2 linked regions of the Persicobacter psychrovividus genome follow. The protein of the gene in region 2 binds, or shares a complex with, the protein of the main gene of each other region. Links are inferred from orthologs where the notes say so. Each region holds a gene or a part of one and is shown on either strand. Other genes may lie near its edges. The genes, in order: secY and secA.

Region 1 (8,559 bases), 330 kb from region 2 along the record:
CACTTAAAAAAGGACCTTATATTGACTTCCGCTTAACAAAGAAAGTGGACGCCATGAACGAAGGTGGTAAAAAGACTGTGATCAAAACATGGTCTCGTCGTTCTATGATTTCTCCAGAATTCGTAGGACACACATTCGCTGTACATAATGGAAATAAATTTATTCCAGTTTATGTTACAGAAAACATGGTAGGTCACAAGATGGGCGAATTCGCACCAACTCGTACTTATAAGGGTCATATTAATAAAAAAGACAAGGGCAAGAGATAATTATGAAAGCTGTTGCAAGACTAAGAAACTGTCCGACCTCGCCGCGCAAAATGCGTTTGGTAGCAGATATGATCCGCGGTCAGCGCGTGGACACAGCATTAAATATTTTGAAATTCGACCCTAGACATTCTTCGAATCGTCTAGAGAAGTTGTTGCTTTCAGCGATTGCTAACTGGGAGAATGCAAATGAAGGTGAAAGCCTTGAAACTGCAAACCTGGTAGTTAGCGAAATTTTCGTTGATAGTGCACGTATGTTGAAGCGTTTGCGTCCAGCACCTCAAGGACGAGCTCACCGTATTCGTAAGCGTTCGAATCACGTTACGCTTGTTGTGGATTCATTGTCAACCAAAACTGAAAAGAATTAATCAATTATGGGACAGAAAGTTAATCCAATAGGCCTGCGTTTAGGTATCGTTCGAGGCTGGGAATCAAACTGGTATGCTAACTCTCGTGATTTTTCTGACAAATTGATCGAAGATCAAAAAATCAGAAAATATGTATTGGCTCGTATTCCTAAAGGTGGAATCAGCCGTATCGTGATTGAGCGTACATTAAAGCGCATCACTTTAACTATCCATACTGCCCGTCCAGGTGTAGTAATTGGTAAAGGTGGCGCGGAAGTTGATAGAATTAAAGAAGAGTTGAAAAAATTGACATCTAAGGATGTGCAAATCAACATCTTCGAGATCAAGCGTCCTGAATTGGAAGCTAAATTGATCGGGGAGTCTATCGCTCAACAACTACGTGCGCGTATCTCGTATCGTCGTGCTATGAAGCAAGCAATTGCTTCTGCAATGCGTGTAGGTGCTCAAGGTATTAAAGTGAAATTGTCTGGTCGTTTGGGTGGTGCTGAAATGGCACGTACCGAAATGTACAAAGAAGGACGTATTCCATTGCATACATTGCGTGCAGACATCGATTACGCTATCTGCGAATCGGATACAATCTACGGTAAAATCGGTATCAAAGTTTGGATCTTCAAAGGTGAAGTTTACGGTAAGCGTGACTTGACTCCAACTACTGATAATGATCGTCGTGGTCGTCGTCGTAAAGATGGTAATAACAACCAACAAGGCGGTCGTCGTAGAAGAAAGTAATCGCTAAGAAAGTAAAACAGCTTTAAAATGTTACAACCGAGAAGAGTAAAACATAGAAAAGTTCAGAAAGGCCGAGTTAAAGGTCTTGCTGGAAGAGGCCATGAGATTGCCTTTGGTAGCTTCGGTATCAAGTCTCTTGAGGCAGGTTGGATCACCAGCCGTCAGATTGAGGCAGCTCGTATTGCGGTTACACGTGCAATGAAACGTGAAGGTAAAGTATGGATCCGTATCTTCCCTGACAAACCTATCACTAAGAAACCTGCAGAGGTTCGTATGGGTAAGGGTAAGGGTGCCCCAGAATACTGGGTAGCTTGTATCAAGCCAGGAACCATCTTATTTGAATCAACAGGTGTACCTTTAGCCTTGGCTCAAGAGTCAATGCGTCTAGCGGCACAGAAATTGCCTGTTAAAACTAAATTTGTTGTACGTAGAGATTACGTTGAAGCATAAGAGTTATGAAAAATTCTGAAATCGCACAACTAAGCAAGGAAGAGTTGATCCAAAAGATCACTGCTGAAAAGGAAAACTTGCAAAAAATGCAGTTTGCGCACGCAATTTCGCCGATTGAGAATCCGATGAAAATTCGTGTTAGTCGTCGAATGATCGCTAGGTTTGAAACCGCATTACGTCAACTTGAAGCTAAGTAAGATCATGGAAAGAAACTTAAGAAAAGAACGTATCGGTGTTATCGCCAGCAACAAAATGGACAAGTCCATCACTGTTGAGGTAACCCGTCGAGTAAAGCACCCGATTTACGGTAAATTCGTTACTAAAACTTCTAAATTCATGTCACACGACGAGAATAATGAAGGTGGTATCGGTGATACTGTACGCATTGCTGAGACACGTCCATTGTCTCGCAACAAGCGCTGGAGATTGGTAGAAATCATTGAAAGAGCGAAGTAATTATGATCCAACAAGAAAGTCGTCTAAACGTAGCGGATAACTCAGGTGCTAAAGAAGTACTTTGTATCCGTGTTTTGGGTGGAACTGGGAAACGTTACGCTTCTATCGGTGACAAAATCGTTGTCACTGTAAAGTCAGCCCTTTCATCCAGCAACTTGAAAAAAGGTACCGTATCAAAGGCGGTTGTTGTTCGTACGAAAAAAGAAATCCGTCGTAAAGATGGTTCTTATATCCGTTTCGAAGACAATGCTGCTGTATTGTTAGGTGCTAATGATGAACCAAGAGGAACACGTATCTTCGGCCCTGTTGCCCGTGAATTACGTGAGAAGCAATTCATGAAGATTGTTTCCTTGGCACCGGAAGTACTTTAATATTTTAAAGGAAAAGATCATGACTAAAGTAAAAATTAAAATCCGTAAAGGAGATACAGTTAAGGTGATCGCCGGTAACGATAAAGGTAAAACTGGACTCGTACAAGAGGTGATCACAGCAACTAACCGCGTGTTAGTAGAGGGGGTTAATATTGTAACTAAGCATGTTAAACCTTCTGCAGCTAACCCTAATGGCGGTATCGAGAAAGTCGAGGCTCCTATTCATATTTCTAACGTAGCATTTGTTGATCCTGCTAAAGGCGAAACAAGTCGCGTTGGACGTAAAGTAGTTGATGGTAAAATCGTGCGTTACGCCAAAAAATCAGGGGAGGAAATTAAGTAATGGCAGCTCCAAGACTTAAAGAAAAATATCAGAACGAAATTGCTGGTGCTTTAAAAGAAAAATTTGGTTACAAATCTGTAATGCAAATTCCAGCAGTGACAAAAATCTGTATCAATAAAGGTATCGGGGAAGCAGTTTCCGATAAAAAATTGATCGATCAAGGTGTGGAAGAGATGACTACTATTGCTGGTCAGAAAGCTGTTCCTACCAAGGCTAAAAATTCTATCTCCAACTTTAAGTTGAGAGAAGAAATGCCGATCGGTGCGCGCGTTACCTTGCGTGGAGACAAAATGTATGAATTCATGGACCGTCTTTTGACGATCGCATTGCCTGCAGTTCGTGATTTCCGTGGAGTTTCTGCTAAAGGTTTTGATGGCCGTGGTAACTACACTTTGGGTGTAAAAGAGCAGATCATCTTTCCTGAGATTTCTATCGAAAAGGTAAATAAAATCTCTGGTATGGATATCACTTTTGTTACTTCTGCTGAGACTGACGAAGAAAGCTTAGAATTATTGAAAGCTTTCGGTATGCCTTTTGCTAACAAAAAATAATAAGATACAATGGCTAGAGAAGCAGTAAAAGCGCGTGGTCGCAAGCGCGAGAAAATGGTCGCGAAATACGCTGAGAAACGCAAAGCTTTGAAAGAAGCTGGCGATTATATCGGTTTGGATAAGTTGCCTCGCAACGCATCTCCAGTTCGTTTGCACAACCGTTGTAAATTGACTGGTCGTCCAAAAGGTTATATGCGTAAGTTCGGTATCAACCGTGTTACTTTCCGTGAGATGGCTTCAGCAGGTTTGATTCCTGGTGTTACAAAAGCTTCATGGTAAGTTACCTTTGAGAAGTAAGATTTAATTATTAACTTTGCAAGCCCTGCTAAAATTAGCAGGGTATTGCTTATCATATCAATAAATATTTATCATGACTGATCCAATAGCAGATTTTTTAACACGTTTGCGTAACGCTCAGAAAGCGGGACACCGCGTTGTTGAAATCCCAGCATCTAACGTCAAGAAAAACATGACGAAGGTGTTGTTTGACCAAGGGTATATTCAGTCGTATAAATTCGTAGAGGACGGACCTCAAGGCACTGTTAAAGTAGCATTGAAGTATCACCCTGTTACAAAGAAACCGGCAATGGAAAAATTGATCCGTGTTTCTAAGCCAGGCCTCCGAAAATATGCGAAGAATACCGAATTACCTCGTGTATTGAATGGCCTTGGAATTGCCATTTTGTCCACAAACAAAGGAATTATTAGTAACAAAGAAGCTCGCGCACTAAATATTGGTGGTGAGGTTTTATGTTACATCTACTAATTTAATATTACAATGTCGAGAATAGGAAAGAAGCCAATTACTATTCCTGCGGGTGTAAGCGTAGAAGTAAATGCTGAAAACGTTGTTACAGTTAAAGGTTCTAAAGGAACTTTGTCGCAAGATATCGATCGTGACATCACTGTAGAGATCAACGAAAATATTGTGACTTTGTCACGCCCTACCGACCAAAAGAGACACAAGGCGATGCACGGTTTATACCGTTCTCTTGTTAATAACATGGTTATTGGAGTTTCAGAGGGTTTTAAGAAAACGTTAGAGCTTGTTGGTGTAGGTTACAAAGCCGTATCACAAGGAAAAACGTTGGAATTAAACTTAGGTTACTCACACAGCATTTACTTTGGCGTACCAGCAGAGGTAGAAGTTAAAGCAGAAACTCAAAAAGGTAAGAGCCCAGTGATTACTTTGGAGTCTGCTGACAAGCAATTGTTGGGTCAAGTTACCGCAAAAATCAAGTCTCTTCGTCCAGTTGAGCCTTACAAAGGAAAAGGTATCCGTGAGGAAGGTCAATATATTAGAAGAAAAGCGGGTAAAACAGCTGCTAAAAAATAATAGTTATGGCAATTAAGAACGAAAAAATCGCGAGAAGACTGAGAATCCGTCGCGGAATCCGCAGAAAGATCTCAGGAACAGCTCAACGTCCGCGTCTTTCAGTGTACAAAAGTAACACAGCCATCTCAGCGCAATTGATTGACGATATTAACGGTGTTACATTGGCTTCTGCTACTTCTGTAGAATTCGGTGCCCGTAAAAATTGTAATATTGAAATTTCTGAAAAAGTTGGTGCTAAATTAGCTGAAAAAGCGGTTGCAAACTCAATTACTGAGGTTGTTTTTGACCGTAGTGGTTACCAATACCACGGTAAAGTTAAAGCATTGGCTGAAGGTGCCAGAAATGGCGGATTAAAATTCTAAGCAAATGTCCAATAAAACTGTAAAAAGCGTTAAGGCAAGCGAGCTTGACCTTAAAGAAAAAGTTGTTGCTATCAATCGTGTAGCGAAGGTAGTTAAAGGTGGACGTCGTTTTAGTTTTTCCGCTATTGTGGTAGTGGGAGACGGAAACGGTGTTGTAGGTCATGGTTTGGGTAAAGCCAACGAGGTGACTGATGCCATTACTAAAGGTATCGAAGATGCAAAGAAGAACTTGGTGAAAGTTCCTGTATTCAACGGTACTATCCCTCATGAAGCTACTGGTAAATTTGGTGGTGGTTACGTATTGATGAAGCCTGCATCTCAGGGTACTGGGGTAATTGCAGGTGGTGCGATGCGTGCTGTATTGGAGGCTGCTGGTGTACATAACGTACTTGGTAAGTCTAAAGGTTCATCAAACCCACATAACGCAGTTAAAGCAACATTCGATGCTTTGGCTAAAATGAGAACTCCACAGCAAGTTGCTGAGCAAAGAGGAGTAAGTGTTTCTAAAGTATTTAACGGTTAATAAAGATGGCTAAAGTACGTTTAACTCAGGTTCGTAGTACAATCAACCGTCCGAAACGTCAGGTTGAGACAATCAAGGCTTTGGGTCTTGGTAAAATCAATAGAACCGTTGAGCATGAGAAAACTCCTCAAATTGCGGGGATGATCGAAAAAGTAAAACATTTGATTACTGTAGCTGAGGTATAATTATGAAATTACATACATTACAACCAGCCGATGGTTCTACCAAAAAAGGTAAACGTATCGGTCGTGGTCAGGGGTCTACAAGAGGTGGTACTTCTACACGTGGTCACAAAGGTGCAAAGTCAAGATCTGGTTATTCTCAGAAAGTAGGTTTCGAGGGTGGTCAAATGCCTTTGCAAAGAAGAGTCCCTAAATTTGGATTTACCAATCCAAATCGAGTAATTTACAAACCTGTTAATCTTGACGCTATCCAAGCCTTGGCTGACAAGCTTGGTGTTACTGCTATCACGATCGAAATGATGCGTGAGAACGGTATCGTCGGAAAAGCGGATTTGGTAAAAGTACTTGCTAATGGCGCGGTTACTTCTAAATTGGAAGTTTCTGCGAATAAATTCTCTGCTTCAGCTGTTGAAGCAATCGAGAAGGCAGGTGGGACAGCAACTGTTATCTGATAATATATCATGAAGAAGTTTATTTCTACTATTCAAAATATTTTTTCCATCGAGGAGTTGAGAACAAGAATTCTCAACACCTTGATTTTGTTGGTCATTTTCCGTTTAGGATCCTTTGTTGTGTTGCCAGGTGTTGATCCTGCAGCATTAACGAGCCACGAAGGTGGTATATTTGGACTCCTGAACACGTTTTTAGGTGGCGCCTTCAGTAATGCATCCATTTTTGGATTGGGGATTATGCCTTATATTTCTGCATCCATTGTGTTGCAGTTGTTGACGGTAGCAGTACCCTATTTTCAGAAGATGCAAAATGATGGTGAATCTGGTAGAAATAAAATTAATCAGATTACTCGGGTATTGACCATCATCATTACAATAGCGCAAGGTTTCGGTTATGTAACCGCGACTATCCCTGCAGAAGCAGTTTTGATTAATCCGTGGTTCTTTAGAATCTCTGGATTGATTATTCTTGTGGCAGGGACTATGTTCTGTATGTGGTTAGGAGAAAAGATCACGGATAAGGGTGTCGGAAACGGTATCTCTATGCTGATCATGATTGGAATCATTTCTCGTTTACCTGGAGCCATTGTAGCGGAAGCTTTGTCTCGTGGATCAACAGGTTTGTTGTTTTTCGTGATCGAGTTGGTAGCATTGTTCTTTGTCATTATGGCAGTAGTCATGCTTACTCAAGCTACACGTAAAATTCCGATTCAATATGCTAAGCAGGTTGTCGGTGGTCGCACTTACGGTGGACAGCGTCAGTATTTGCCTTTGAAAGTGAATGCAGCAGGGGTTATGCCTATCATTTTTGCTCAATCATTGATGTTCTTACCATCATTGCTTGCGCAGTCTTTAGCAGATAAATATGAGACAGCAGCTTCTATTGGAGCGACTTTTGCAGATATCACATCATGGCAGTACAACACTTTGTTTGCTGTATTGATCATTGTATTTACCTTCTTTTACACAGCGATTACAATTAATCCAAATCAGATCTCTGATGATCTTAAACGTAATGGAGGATTTATCCCTGGGGTAAAACCTGGTCCACAAACTTCAGAATACATTGATAGTATTTTGACAAAGATCACATTGCCTGGTTCAATTTTCTTAGGTCTCGTAGCAATTATGCCTGCATTTGCAAGAATGGCTGGTGTTGAGGGTTCTTTTGCCCAATTCTACGGTGGAACGAGTCTTTTGATTATGGTAGGTGTAGTTTTGGATACTCTTCAGCAAGTAGAATCTTATTTGTTGATGCGTCATTACGAAGGCCTGATGAAGTCTGGTAAGATTAAGGGTAGAGCTAATAAAGTGGCAGTTGCCTAATGATTTATCTTAAGACTGAAGAAGAGATTAATCTTATAAAAGAAAGTGCCGATATTCTCGGTAGAGCCCATGGTTTGGTAGCACAGCATATCAAACCAGGGATTTCTACTTTGGAATTAGATAAATTGGCATTTGAATTTATTAAAGATTCTGGTGGTTCACCATCTTTTAAAGGGTACAATGGTTTTCCATCTACTCTTTGTGTTTCTTTAAACGAACAAGTTGTTCATGGTATGCCCTCCAAGTATGTGCTTGAAGAGGGCGATATTGTGTCTGTTGATTGTGGGGTCTTTTATAAAGGCTTTCACTCAGATAGTGCTTATTCGTATCCTGTTGGGGATGTAGGAGAGGCATCGATGGATTTACTTCGCCGAACTAAAGAATCTCTTTGGAAAGGGATTGAGGCTGCTAAAGTCGGTAAATTTACTGGTGATATTGGTTATGCTGTACAGCAGCATGCCGAGCAGTTTGGTTATGGCGTTGTTCGTGAGTTGGTAGGACACGGTGTAGGGAGAAATCTTCATGAGGATCCTGAAGTACCGAACTATGGACGTCGTGGAAAAGGAAAGAAATTGAAGGCTGGTATGGTTATTGCTATTGAGCCTATGATCAATCTGGGGACTAAGGATATTGTGCAGGAGGCAGATGGTTGGACCATCCGCACGACTGATTACAAACCATCGGCACATTTTGAACATACAATCGCTATTTTTGCCGACCGGACTGAAGTCTTGACTACGCACAAATACATCGAAGAACATATCAAAATTTAACATGGCCAAACAGTCATCTATTGAACAAGACGGTACAATTGTTGAGGCATTGTCCAACGCAATGTTCC
Region 2 (10,167 bases):
ATTGTTGCCGACCAAACAGGAAAGTGGTTTGACCCGAACGTTTTCACGATCGTATGGGCGCGCCGTTACGCTGGATACAAACGTGCAGATTTGATCACACGCGATATGGAACGTTTCCAAAAATTATTGAGCAACAGCAAGTACCCAGTACAGATTATCTGGGCAGGAAAGCCTTATCCAATGGATTACGGTGCAGTGGGTACTTTCAACTCTTTGGTACACATGACGAAGCATAACAAAAATGCTGCGGTACTGGTAGGTTACGAGCTACAACTTTCGCGCATGCTAAAATATGGTTCTGATGTATGGTTGAACAACCCACGTGTTACCCGTGAGGCTTCTGGTACTTCAGGCATGACGGCAGCCATGAACGCTGGGGTAAACTTCTCGACTTACGATGGATGGATTTGTGAATTCACCCGCCATGGCGAAAATGGGTTTATCATTCCTGCTACGGATCACCGCAAGCCGCATCATATGCAGGATCATGAAGATATGGAAGCGATGTTCTACATCCTGGAGAACGAAATCTTGCCGACTTATTATGATGAGCCTAAGAAGTGGACTGAGATTGTGAAAACATCGATGAAAGACGTTACGCCTTATTTCGATGCTGACCGTATGGCACAGGAGTATTACGATCACGTATATACAAACCCTGAGCAAAAGAAATTCAAAAAATAAGAAAGCCTGAGGCTTGAAAATACAAATCCCGATCAGATGACTGGTCGGGATTTTTTATGTTTTATTTTGCCCACAGATTATTTTAAAATCATGGTAATCATGGTTAAAAACAATAGTTGGTATTCGCAGGACGTTTGAACTAAAATATCAGCATTCCTTTTGGGCGTAAAATTACGGCGTCAAACTATCGCGAGCATCCCTCTCGTGATGATCAATCATTGACAATCAACGAGGAGGAAGATCGCAATAGCGTATGCTTTAAACTACTTTCCCTTCTTCGCTTCGTTCCAGTAGTAATCCATTTCTTCGAGGGTCATCTCAGATAGGGTTTTTCCGTCAGCAGCGGCGGCTTGCTCCAAGTACTGAAAACGGTAGATAAATTTTCGGTTGGTGCGCTCCAATGCTTCTTCGGCATTGATGTCCAGGAAGCGGGAATAGTTGATCAGGGAAAATAACACATCTCCGAATTCGTCCTGTGCTTTTTCATGATCGATTTCGCTACCATCGGCGATGTTGAATTCGGCTTTAAACTCACCCAATTCCTCTTCGACTTTCTCCCAAACCTGTGTTTTATCGTCCCAGTCGAAACCTACACCACGGGCTTTTTCCTGAATGCGCATGGCCTTGACCAAAGCGGGCAGGGTTTTCGGAACGCCTCCCAGAACAGAAACATTGCCTTTCTCTTTCAGCTTGATCTTTTCCCAATTCTGCTTGACGGCTTCTTCATCATCCGCCACTGTATCGCTGTAAATATGCGGATGGCGGTGGATCAATTTATCACAAATACCATTGAGCACGTCGGTAATATCGAATTGCGCATTTTCTTCCCCAATTTTGGCATAAAACACCAAATGCAACATCAGGTCACCCAACTCCTTGCGTACCTCTTCAGCAGCACCCTCCATTATGGCGTCTGAAAGTTCATACACTTCTTCGATCGTCAAATGACGCAAAGACTCCGTAGTTTGTTTCTTGTCCCACGGGCAGTTCAATCGCAACTCGTCCATGATGGTCAGCAGGCGATCAAAAGCGGCTAATTTCTCCGCTCTTTTGGTATCTTTTGGAGGATCTATTTTCGGCATGGTATTTCTTTTTTTCTGCAAATAACAAAGGGTTGAACAGAAAACAAAAATGCCTTCCGAATGATTTCAGAAGGCAGCTTATGTGTTGTTCGATTGGTCTTTATTTTTTTGGCCGTGATTACCTTGATTTACAGGATTTCCGTGATTTTGATTTTCCTGTAAAGGCATAATTCATTATGTCTCACGTAACAATTTGAATATAAGGGTCATTATTAGGATCAGCATTGTGTTAGACGTTAAAAATAACGTCTCTACAGCATCTTAATGACATTGGATCAGCCCCTACAGCGATTAAATTTTGTCAAATATCAGTTAAAATAAATCATGGTAATCATGGTCTATAACACCTCCCAAAATCAACCTTGTAATTCTTTAAATGCCATAAACGCCATCAGTCCCGATCCGATTTCCAAAGCATCATGATCAATATCGAAAGTAGGCGTATGAACGGCCGAAGTGATTCCCTTGGCTTCATTCCTTGTTCCTAATCGATAAAAACAGGCTTTCATTTCTTGGGTGTAATAAGAAAAATCTTCGGCACCCAACCAAATATCCAAATCAACGACATTCTCTTCACCTAAATATTCCTCTGCCACGGCACGGTTGCGCAAGGTCAGGGCTTCATCATTTTCCAGATAAGGGTAGCCTTTGCGAATATCGAAATCTACCGTTCCGCCCATGCCTTCTACAATCCCTTTGGCCATTTTCACGATTCGCTCATGTGCCTCGGCGCGCCATGGCTCATTCATGGTTCTGAAGGTTCCTTTGATCTTGACTTCATCAGGAATAATATTGGTTGCGCCAAAAGCACGAATATCCCCGAAGGAAAGTACACAGGGGATTTTTGGTGGCGCAAAACGACTGACAATTTGCTGCAAGGAGACGATCATGTTGGCCGCAATCACAATAGGGTCAATATTGTTTTCAGGCAAGGCCGCATGTCCGCCTTTTCCACGAACGGTGATATAAATTTCATCACATGAAGCCATGTACATCCCTGGGCGGAAACCTACTTTCCCGACAGGAATAAAAGGCATCACGTGCTGCCCGATGATGGCTTCAGGCTTGGGATTTTCCAGTGCGCCATCTTTGATCATCAACGAAGCACCACCAGGAAGCTGCTCTTCACCAGGCTGAAATACCAGCTTGACAGTCCCTTCGAACTGATCTTTAACCTGGTTCAGTATATAGGCCGCCCCCAACAAAGAGGCCGTGTGTGCATCGTGCCCACAGGCGTGCATCACCCCATCATTTTGTGATTTGTACGGTTGATCATTCTCTTCAACAATTGGCAGGGCATCAAGATCAGCACGTAAAGCGATAACTTTTTTCGTGGGATTCTTGCCTTCAATCAGTGCCACCAATCCTGTTTCGGCCTTGGTTTCCTGCCGCGTGATTCCCATGGCGGTGAGCTGATCAGCAACATACTTTACGGTATGGTGTTCCTGAAAAGATAATTCTGGGTGCTGATGCAGGTATTGTCGGTAATCGATCACCTGCTGCTTTATTTCTTTGGCTAATTGCTGAATGGTTGATTTCATGACTGATAAATTATGGCTAATCCTGTGTCGTCTCTGCTGGGGATTGATCTCCCAGTTTCACTTTGAAAGGAATAATGATCGCACGTCCGAAATTACTCTTGGCTTTTTTGTAAAGTCCGTAAGCATCGACACGGCTGTAATACTCCCCAATACGCACCCGATAGGTCGGCTGTACATAAGTTACCTTTGGCTTGGCTTCAGGGAGCAGTTCATAAACCTCCGATTTAATTTCGTTGGCACGGTCGCGGCTTGTTCCTGAATATACCTGAATGGTGTATTTGGTGGCATAACTGCCTGCATTTGCGGCTGCAAAATCCTGCAATTGCTCATCTACTCCTGTAGTGATTGCTGATGACTCAGAAAAATCCTGTTCTTTTGTTAACTGATTTTCTTTTTGCTGTTCGGCCTGTTTCGCTTCTTGCTGCGCTTTAAGCTGAACAAAATCTTCTCGGTTCGTCGAAATATCTTCTTGATAATTGGTGGTGGTGGTCTTCGCTACTTTCGGAGAACACGCCGTTGCCAGCAAGAACATGCCAAACAGGACATAGATATTTTTCATAGTAATGGGTTTATTTAAATTTCGGTTTTGCCTATTGGCGCTCAATTTACAAAATTTTAGCCATTGTTTAATATATCGTCTGTTGGGCAGGCAGCTCTATTACTGACCTTTGTTGATGGACATTTTCGACCCAACAAAAATGGGGTTACGATCCTAAGAACGCAACCCCATTATATTTATTAAACAAAAAGGTTCAAATTAGTCAATCAACACACATTTGTTGGCTGCCAAATCGTTTTCTACCTTCTTGAATTTTACATTCTCTTTTACAGAACCGTCATTGTAACGTACCGATACCAAATCGTTTCGGCCATGCGTAACCTCTTTACGGATCGGCATTGTTTTCTCCTTTGGTGCTTCAGGAGCCTCAGGGCGAGGGGTGTCCTGGCTCAAAGCAGAACCTGTTTCCGCTTTAGAAGTGTTATATTCTTGCTTTGGGCGCTCTTCTCTCGCTTCCTGCACCTTTTCTGGCTCAGCAATTGGAATAGAGGCTTTCATCAAGAATGAGATCGCTTCGTTGTTTACTTCAGAAAGGAACTTCTTGAATAGTTCAAAAGCTTCAAACTTGTAGATCATCAAAGGATCTTTTTGCTCATAAGCGGCATTCTGTACCGATTGCTTCAGGTCATCCATCTCACGCAAGTGTTCTTTCCACTTGTTATCGATAATGGCCAAAGCAGCACTTTTCTCCATATCGGTCATCAATGTTTTACCACGATCTTCGATATTTTTCGACAAGTTGGTTACAATGCCGAGTTGCTTTTTACCATCCGTGAATGGTACCATGATATTTTCAACCATCGCGCCACGTTCCGCATTTACATGCTCCAATACAGGCATTGCACGCTCACCGATGATTTCATTTTTCTTTTTATACTGATCGTAAGCCTCATCAAACAGCTCATTGGCGATATCATCCACAGAGCTTGCATTGAATTTGTCTTCAGCAATATGGTAATCCACACCCAAAGTGTTCAGTACCTCCAATTTGAAGCCATCCAAATCCAACGACTCTTTGTAAGCAATCACGATCGTTTCTACCACATCATAAAGCTGGTTCATGATATCGATCGACAAACGCTCACCGAATAGGGCATTGCGACGACGATCGTAGATTACTTCACGTTGCTGGTTCATCACATCATCATATTCCAGCAAACGCTTACGAATACCGAAGTTGTTTTCTTCCACCTTGCGCTGTGCACGTTCGATAGACTTGGTAATCATAGAGTGCTGAATTACTTCGCCCTCTTCCAAGCCCATACGGTCCATTACCTTGGCGATACGCTCAGAACCGAACATACGCATCAGGCTATCTTCAAGAGATACAAAGAACTGCGAAGAACCGACATCTCCCTGACGACCTGCACGACCACGCAACTGGCGATCGACACGACGTGACTCATGGCGTTCAGTACCGATAATGGCCAAACCACCTGCTGCTTTCGACTCAGGGGTAAGTTTAATATCCGTACCACGACCTGCCATGTTGGTAGCGATGGTTACCATTCCTGGCTGCCCTGCCTGTGCTACAACCTCTGCTTCACGCGAGTGCTGCTTGGCATTCAGTACCTGATGAGGAATTTGTTGCATACTCAGCATACGCGACAGTAATTCCGACATATCTACTGATGTTGTACCGACCAATACTGGACGGCCAGCTTCACGCAACTGAATCACCTCTTCGGCTACTGCGCGGAATTTCTCACGGATTGTTTTGAAGACTTTATCTTCGTGATCCTGACGCTGAATTGGGCGGTTGGTAGGAATAACCACTACATCCAATTCATAGATATCCCAAAGCTCGCCTGCTTCCGTCTCTGCGGTACCCGTCATACCACCTAATTTGTGGTACATACGGAAGTAGTTCTGAAGCGTAATGGTAGCATAAGTTTGTGTGGCATCTTCTACCTTCACATTTTCTTTGGCTTCCAGTGCCTGGTGCAAACCATCAGAGTAACGGCGCCCGTCCATTACACGACCTGTTTGCTCATCGACGATTTTCACTTTACCGTCGTCAAGGATATACTCCGTATCTTTTTCGAACAATGAGTACGCTTTCAAAAGCTGATTCACCGAGTGAATACGTTCTGCTTTTACGGCGTAATCCTGTAACAGCTGCTCTTTCTTAACGATTTTATCTTCATCAGAAACCGCCTCGTCGTTTTCGAGGTTGGCAATTTCCACCCCAATATCTGGCAAGATAAAGAATTGAGGATCCTCACCTTTACCCGTAATATGGTCGATCCCTTTTTCTGTAAGGTCTACCGAGTTTTGTTTTTCATCAATTACAAACAACAATGGCTCATCTGCCTTCGGCATTTCGCGGTTGTTGTCCGCCATATAATAGTTTTCTGTCTTTTGCAGGATCTGGCGAATACCGTCCTCAGACAAATATTTAATCAATGGTTTGTATTTCGGGAATGCGCGGTAAGCACGGAACAGGGCTGTTCCTCCCTCATCACTTTTAGGGTCTTCGGAAATCAAACGTTTGGCGTCGGTCAGGAACCCTTGCGCCAATTTCTTCTGGTCTCCTACCAGCGACTCAATTCTTGGCTTCAGCATATGGAATTCATGCTGATCGCCTTTAGGTACAGGACCCGAGATAATCAATGGGGTACGGGCATCATCAATCAATACCGAATCGACCTCATCGACCATGGCATAGTGGTGCTTGCGCTGTACCAGCTCATCGGTTCCACGTGCCATATTGTCACGAAGGTAATCAAAACCGAATTCGTTGTTGGTACCGTAAGTGATGTCTGCACGGTAGGCGTTACGGCGCTCCTCAGAGTTTGCCGGCCACTTATCGATACAGTCGATGTCCAATCCGTGGAACTGGAACAAAGGCGCCATCCATTCGGAGTCACGTTTAGCCAAATAATCATTGACCGTTACCACGTGAACACCACGGCGAGCCAAAGCATTCAGGAAGGCTGGAAGTGTTGCCACCAACGTTTTACCTTCACCGGTAGCCATCTCACCGATTTTACCTTGGTGAAGGACCACACCACCAATCAACTGCACATCGTAATGTACCATTTCCCATGTTAGCAAATGCCCTCCGGCAGTCCAGGAGTTATGCCAAACCGCCGTTTCCCCTTCAATGGAAACGCAGTCGCTTTTTGCTGAAATCGTTCTGTCATGAACATTGGCGGAAACGCGCAGTTCTTTTTGATCTTTCAAACGGCGCGCCGTTTCTTTCATGATCGCAAAGGCCTGAGGGAGGATGTTGTTCAGTACCACCTCAAGTTCTTCATTGCGTTGGTCATCCAACTTATCAATTTTAGCGTACAGTGCTTCTTTTTCAAAAACGTCTGTTTCCGTAGCATCTGCTTTTGATTTCAACGCTTCGATTTCCTGATCGAGGTGTTTGAGTTCCTCTTGAATTTGCGCCATTAAACCCGCTGATGCCTTACGCAAGTCATCGTCAGTGATGGAGCTCAGTTTATCGAATTCTTCGTTAATTTGCTTAACGATCGGCAAGATTACCTTAATGTCTCGATCGGATTTGGTTCCGAACAGCTTGGCAAAGCCTTTGGTTATTTTATCTAACATGGCGAATTTTATTTGCAAATATCAATCTGCAGTGTGTTCAGTCTGCCTTCATGAATTTTCAGGAGTGTCACACTTATTATCAAAGGTAAATGAAATATGAAAAACTAATAACAAAAACGATCGACAATTGTACGCTGTTTTTGTCAAAAAGCCTTCAATTCATCTTTATATATTTATTTTTCCACTGAAGACCTGCTCTGCAGGGCCTGTCAGGAAGATATTCTGGAAGCCTTCCGAGCTGTTTTTCTCAAAACTAACCTCCAACAGCCCTCCAAGGGTTTTAATTTTTACGGGGCTTTCCATCTCATTGAGTGAGCAGGCAAGTGCACAGGCGGTAACTCCTGTTCCACAAGAGAGGGTTTCATCTTCTACCCCCCTTTCGTAGGTACGAACAAAGATGGACTGTGCTTCAAGCTGTTGCACAAAATTAACGTTTGTACCTTCCGCCTTAAAACGCTCATTATAACGAATAGCACGGCCGGCATCGAAAACCTCTGTGGCCTCCACTTTATCGACAAACTGCACATAATGCGGAGAGCCTGTATTGATGAAGAAATCCTCACCGATACGTTCTGTTGTTGTAACATCTGGCATTTTCAGGCGAATCACGGCTGGCGTAATTTCAGCGTACAGTCCGCCATCGATGGTCAGAAAGTGGGTACTTTTGCTCACGATACCCAAAAATTCAGCAAAGCGAACAGCGCAACGGCTTCCGTTGCCACAAAGGCTTTTACTTCCGTCTGAATTGAAATAGACCATTTCGAAGTCATAATCAGGGTGCTCCTGAATCAGGATCAATCCGTCGGCACCAATGCCAAACTTGCGGTCGCACAACCGCTGAACAGAAGGGATATCATTGGGGTCGATCACTTGCTGGCGATTATCCACCATCACAAAGTCATTACCTGTTCCCTGATATTTATAAAAATCTACTGTTGTCATTTCTGATAAACAAACTAAAATATTGGAAGGTCAAATAGAGTAAATGCCCATGGTTGCATCGTCCGATATCCAGCTATTGGACTTGATTCAACAAATTACAGACCACTCGAAACTACTGCCTTATCTGCAAAGATGATACAAAGCAACCGAAATATGACAAAAAGGCAGTCGTAAATGCTGAATTCCCATAGAATTTTAATTGAAATAAAATATAAATGTATAAAACATCAAAAGACATAGATCATGCTTCTTCGTAGATTGCGGAGAATCAGCTTATAACTTGTGCATTAATGAAAAACCATGACGCAATAGAAGAGTACTTTATGCCATTTCGGTCGGGATTAATCGCTTTGGCAGATCCGGTACAGGCCGAAAAAATGGCCAAGTATATGCAGGGGCATTTTGAGTTTTACGGATTGCCCTCGCCTGTGCGGAAAGCTTTGCAAAAGCAATTTTTGCTGGAGGCCGGTTTTCCCAAGCCCGAAGACGACGCTGCGATACTGACCTACCTTTGGCAACAACCGGAAAGAGAATGGCAGTATTTTGGTTTGGATATGATGCTGCGGATGAAAAAGCGGTGGGCGGCCGGATTTATCGATCAACTTTATTGGATGATTACCCATAAGTCGTGGTGGGACACCGTAGACCATCTGGCATCACATGGGTTGGGCGCGCAATGGAGCCGTTTTCCTGAACAGCAAAAACAGCAGCTGCCACAGTGGGTTGAGGATTCCAACCTTTGGGTCAGGCGGGCCACCATCCTGTTTCAGCTGAAATACAAAAAGGCCATCGACCTGGACTTGCAGGCCGATATCCTGCGCAAAAACCTGGGCAGTAGCTCATTCTTTATTAATAAAGCAATAGGCTGGTCGTTGCGGGAAATTTCAAAAACAAATCACGAATGGGTGCTTCAATTTATAGAACAAACACCAGGCTTATCGCCTTTGTCTAAAAGAGAAGCCCTGAAGTGGTGGAATAAACATAACTGAATATGAATTTGATCTATTATATCGTCGCCGTACTTATTGGAGCCATTGCTTCTATTCAAGTGGGTGTAAACAGTTCGCTGAAACTGACTACCGGCAATGCCCTCTATGCCACCTTTACCAACTTTACGGTAGGCTGGATTGCCGTTTTTATTTTGGTACTGATTGAATCCAAAGGAAACCTGGGAATGGTTTTCGGTACCATTCTTTCTGCGGACAAATGGAAGCTCGTTGGTGGATTGCTCGGCGCTTCGTTTGTTACAAGCCTTGTGATCATCGCCCCAAAAATTGGCATGACCTCCACACTTACCCTCGTTATTGCAGGGCAGATTATTTTAGCGATGATCCTCGATCATTTCGGCTGGCTCGGTATGCACCAGCAACCCATCAGCTGGATGAAGATCATTGGTGTGATGATTATGGTTGTGGGCGTTTATATTGTACAAACAAATTAAACGGACTTACTGAAGGACCAGCAAATGCCCTTTAGCACGCGTTACGGCGGTGTATCGCCACCGCATAATATCTTGCACCTCTTGCATATAGGTGGAGCCCTGAAAGTCCACAAAGACGAATTCCCATTCGCCCCCCTGGGCTTTGTGCCCTGTAATGGCATAGCCATATTTGAGCCTGAGGGCATTGAAATAGGGGTCTTCGGCAAGCATTTCATTGAATTTTTTTGTTCCCGGTTTGAGTTTCGGGTGACGATTTCTAAAGTACTGATATAGCGCTTTACGTTCATTGGAAGTGATGTCGCGATGGGGGCTATTGAGTAAACTTTCCATCATTTTACATTCAATTTCCACCTTATCACC

Evidence for each region.
Region 1: the proteins of secA (region 2) and secY are in contact, whole or in part, in a crystal structure (PDB 3DIN), measured with the Thermotoga maritima proteins. The link is inferred for Persicobacter psychrovividus from one-to-one orthologs. Residues at the interface, in WP_004082002.1 of Thermotoga maritima: Glu261, Ala262, Arg263, Lys300, Ala301, Arg302, Thr303, Ile304, Ile305, Leu323, Tyr324, Asp325, Pro326, Val329, Ser330, Tyr333, Ile336, Lys340, Phe345, Val349, Glu363, Phe364, Tyr374, Ser375, Gly376, Gly377, Glu393, Ile395, Thr482, Ser483; in WP_004081795.1 of Thermotoga maritima: Glu108, Gly109, Glu110, Glu111, Ala236, Glu237, Arg238, Arg239, Ile240, Thr241, Ile242, Gln243, Tyr244, Ala245, Arg246, Arg247, Val248, Thr249, Gly250, Arg251, Arg252, Val253, Tyr254, Gly256, Ala257, Ser258, Thr259, Tyr260, Leu261, Pro262.

Annotation. Positions count from the first base shown.
Region 1 is NZ_AP025292.1:2,779,495-2,788,053, reverse strand. What follows is about bases 5,650-8,559. They hold secY (preprotein translocase subunit SecY), read left to right. Parts: upstream 5,650-6,401; coding sequence 6,402-7,718; downstream 7,719-8,559. Other genes in these bases: infA (translation initiation factor IF-1), read left to right, coding at 8,493-8,559; map (type I methionyl aminopeptidase), read left to right, coding at 7,718-8,491; rplO (50S ribosomal protein L15), read left to right, coding at 5,946-6,392; rpmD (50S ribosomal protein L30), read left to right, coding at 5,764-5,943; rpsE (30S ribosomal protein S5), read left to right, coding at 5,650-5,758. Also shown: rpsS (30S ribosomal protein S19), read left to right, coding at 1-269; rplV (50S ribosomal protein L22), read left to right, coding at 272-634; rpsC (30S ribosomal protein S3), read left to right, coding at 641-1,366; rplP (50S ribosomal protein L16), read left to right, coding at 1,394-1,816; rpmC (50S ribosomal protein L29), read left to right, coding at 1,822-2,013; rpsQ (30S ribosomal protein S17), read left to right, coding at 2,018-2,272; rplN (50S ribosomal protein L14), read left to right, coding at 2,275-2,643; rplX (50S ribosomal protein L24), read left to right, coding at 2,663-2,986; rplE (50S ribosomal protein L5), read left to right, coding at 2,986-3,537; rpsN (30S ribosomal protein S14), read left to right, coding at 3,547-3,816; rpsH (30S ribosomal protein S8), read left to right, coding at 3,908-4,303; rplF (50S ribosomal protein L6), read left to right, coding at 4,316-4,873; rplR (50S ribosomal protein L18), read left to right, coding at 4,879-5,235; more of rpsE, read left to right, coding at 5,240-5,649. UniProt on the Escherichia coli protein: The central subunit of the protein translocation channel SecYEG. Consists of two halves formed by TMs 1-5 and 6-10.
Region 2 is NZ_AP025292.1:3,108,851-3,119,017, forward strand. Bases 3,865-7,732 are described here. They hold secA (preprotein translocase subunit SecA), read right to left. Parts: upstream 7,425-7,732; coding sequence 4,065-7,424; downstream 3,865-4,064. Other genes in these bases: AABK40_RS13415 (SPOR domain-containing protein), read right to left, coding at 3,865-3,866; dapF (diaminopimelate epimerase), read right to left, coding at 7,590-7,732. Also shown: glgP (alpha-glucan family phosphorylase), read left to right, coding at 1-684; mazG (nucleoside triphosphate pyrophosphohydrolase), read right to left, coding at 948-1,766; AABK40_RS13410 (M20 metallopeptidase family protein), read right to left, coding at 2,123-3,307; more of AABK40_RS13415, read right to left, coding at 3,324-3,864; more of dapF, read right to left, coding at 7,733-8,366; AABK40_RS13430 (DNA alkylation repair protein), read left to right, coding at 8,657-9,355; AABK40_RS13435 (DMT family transporter), read left to right, coding at 9,358-9,807; AABK40_RS13440 (ATP-dependent DNA helicase), read right to left, coding at 9,814-10,167. UniProt on the Escherichia coli protein: Required for protein export, interacts with the SecYEG preprotein conducting channel.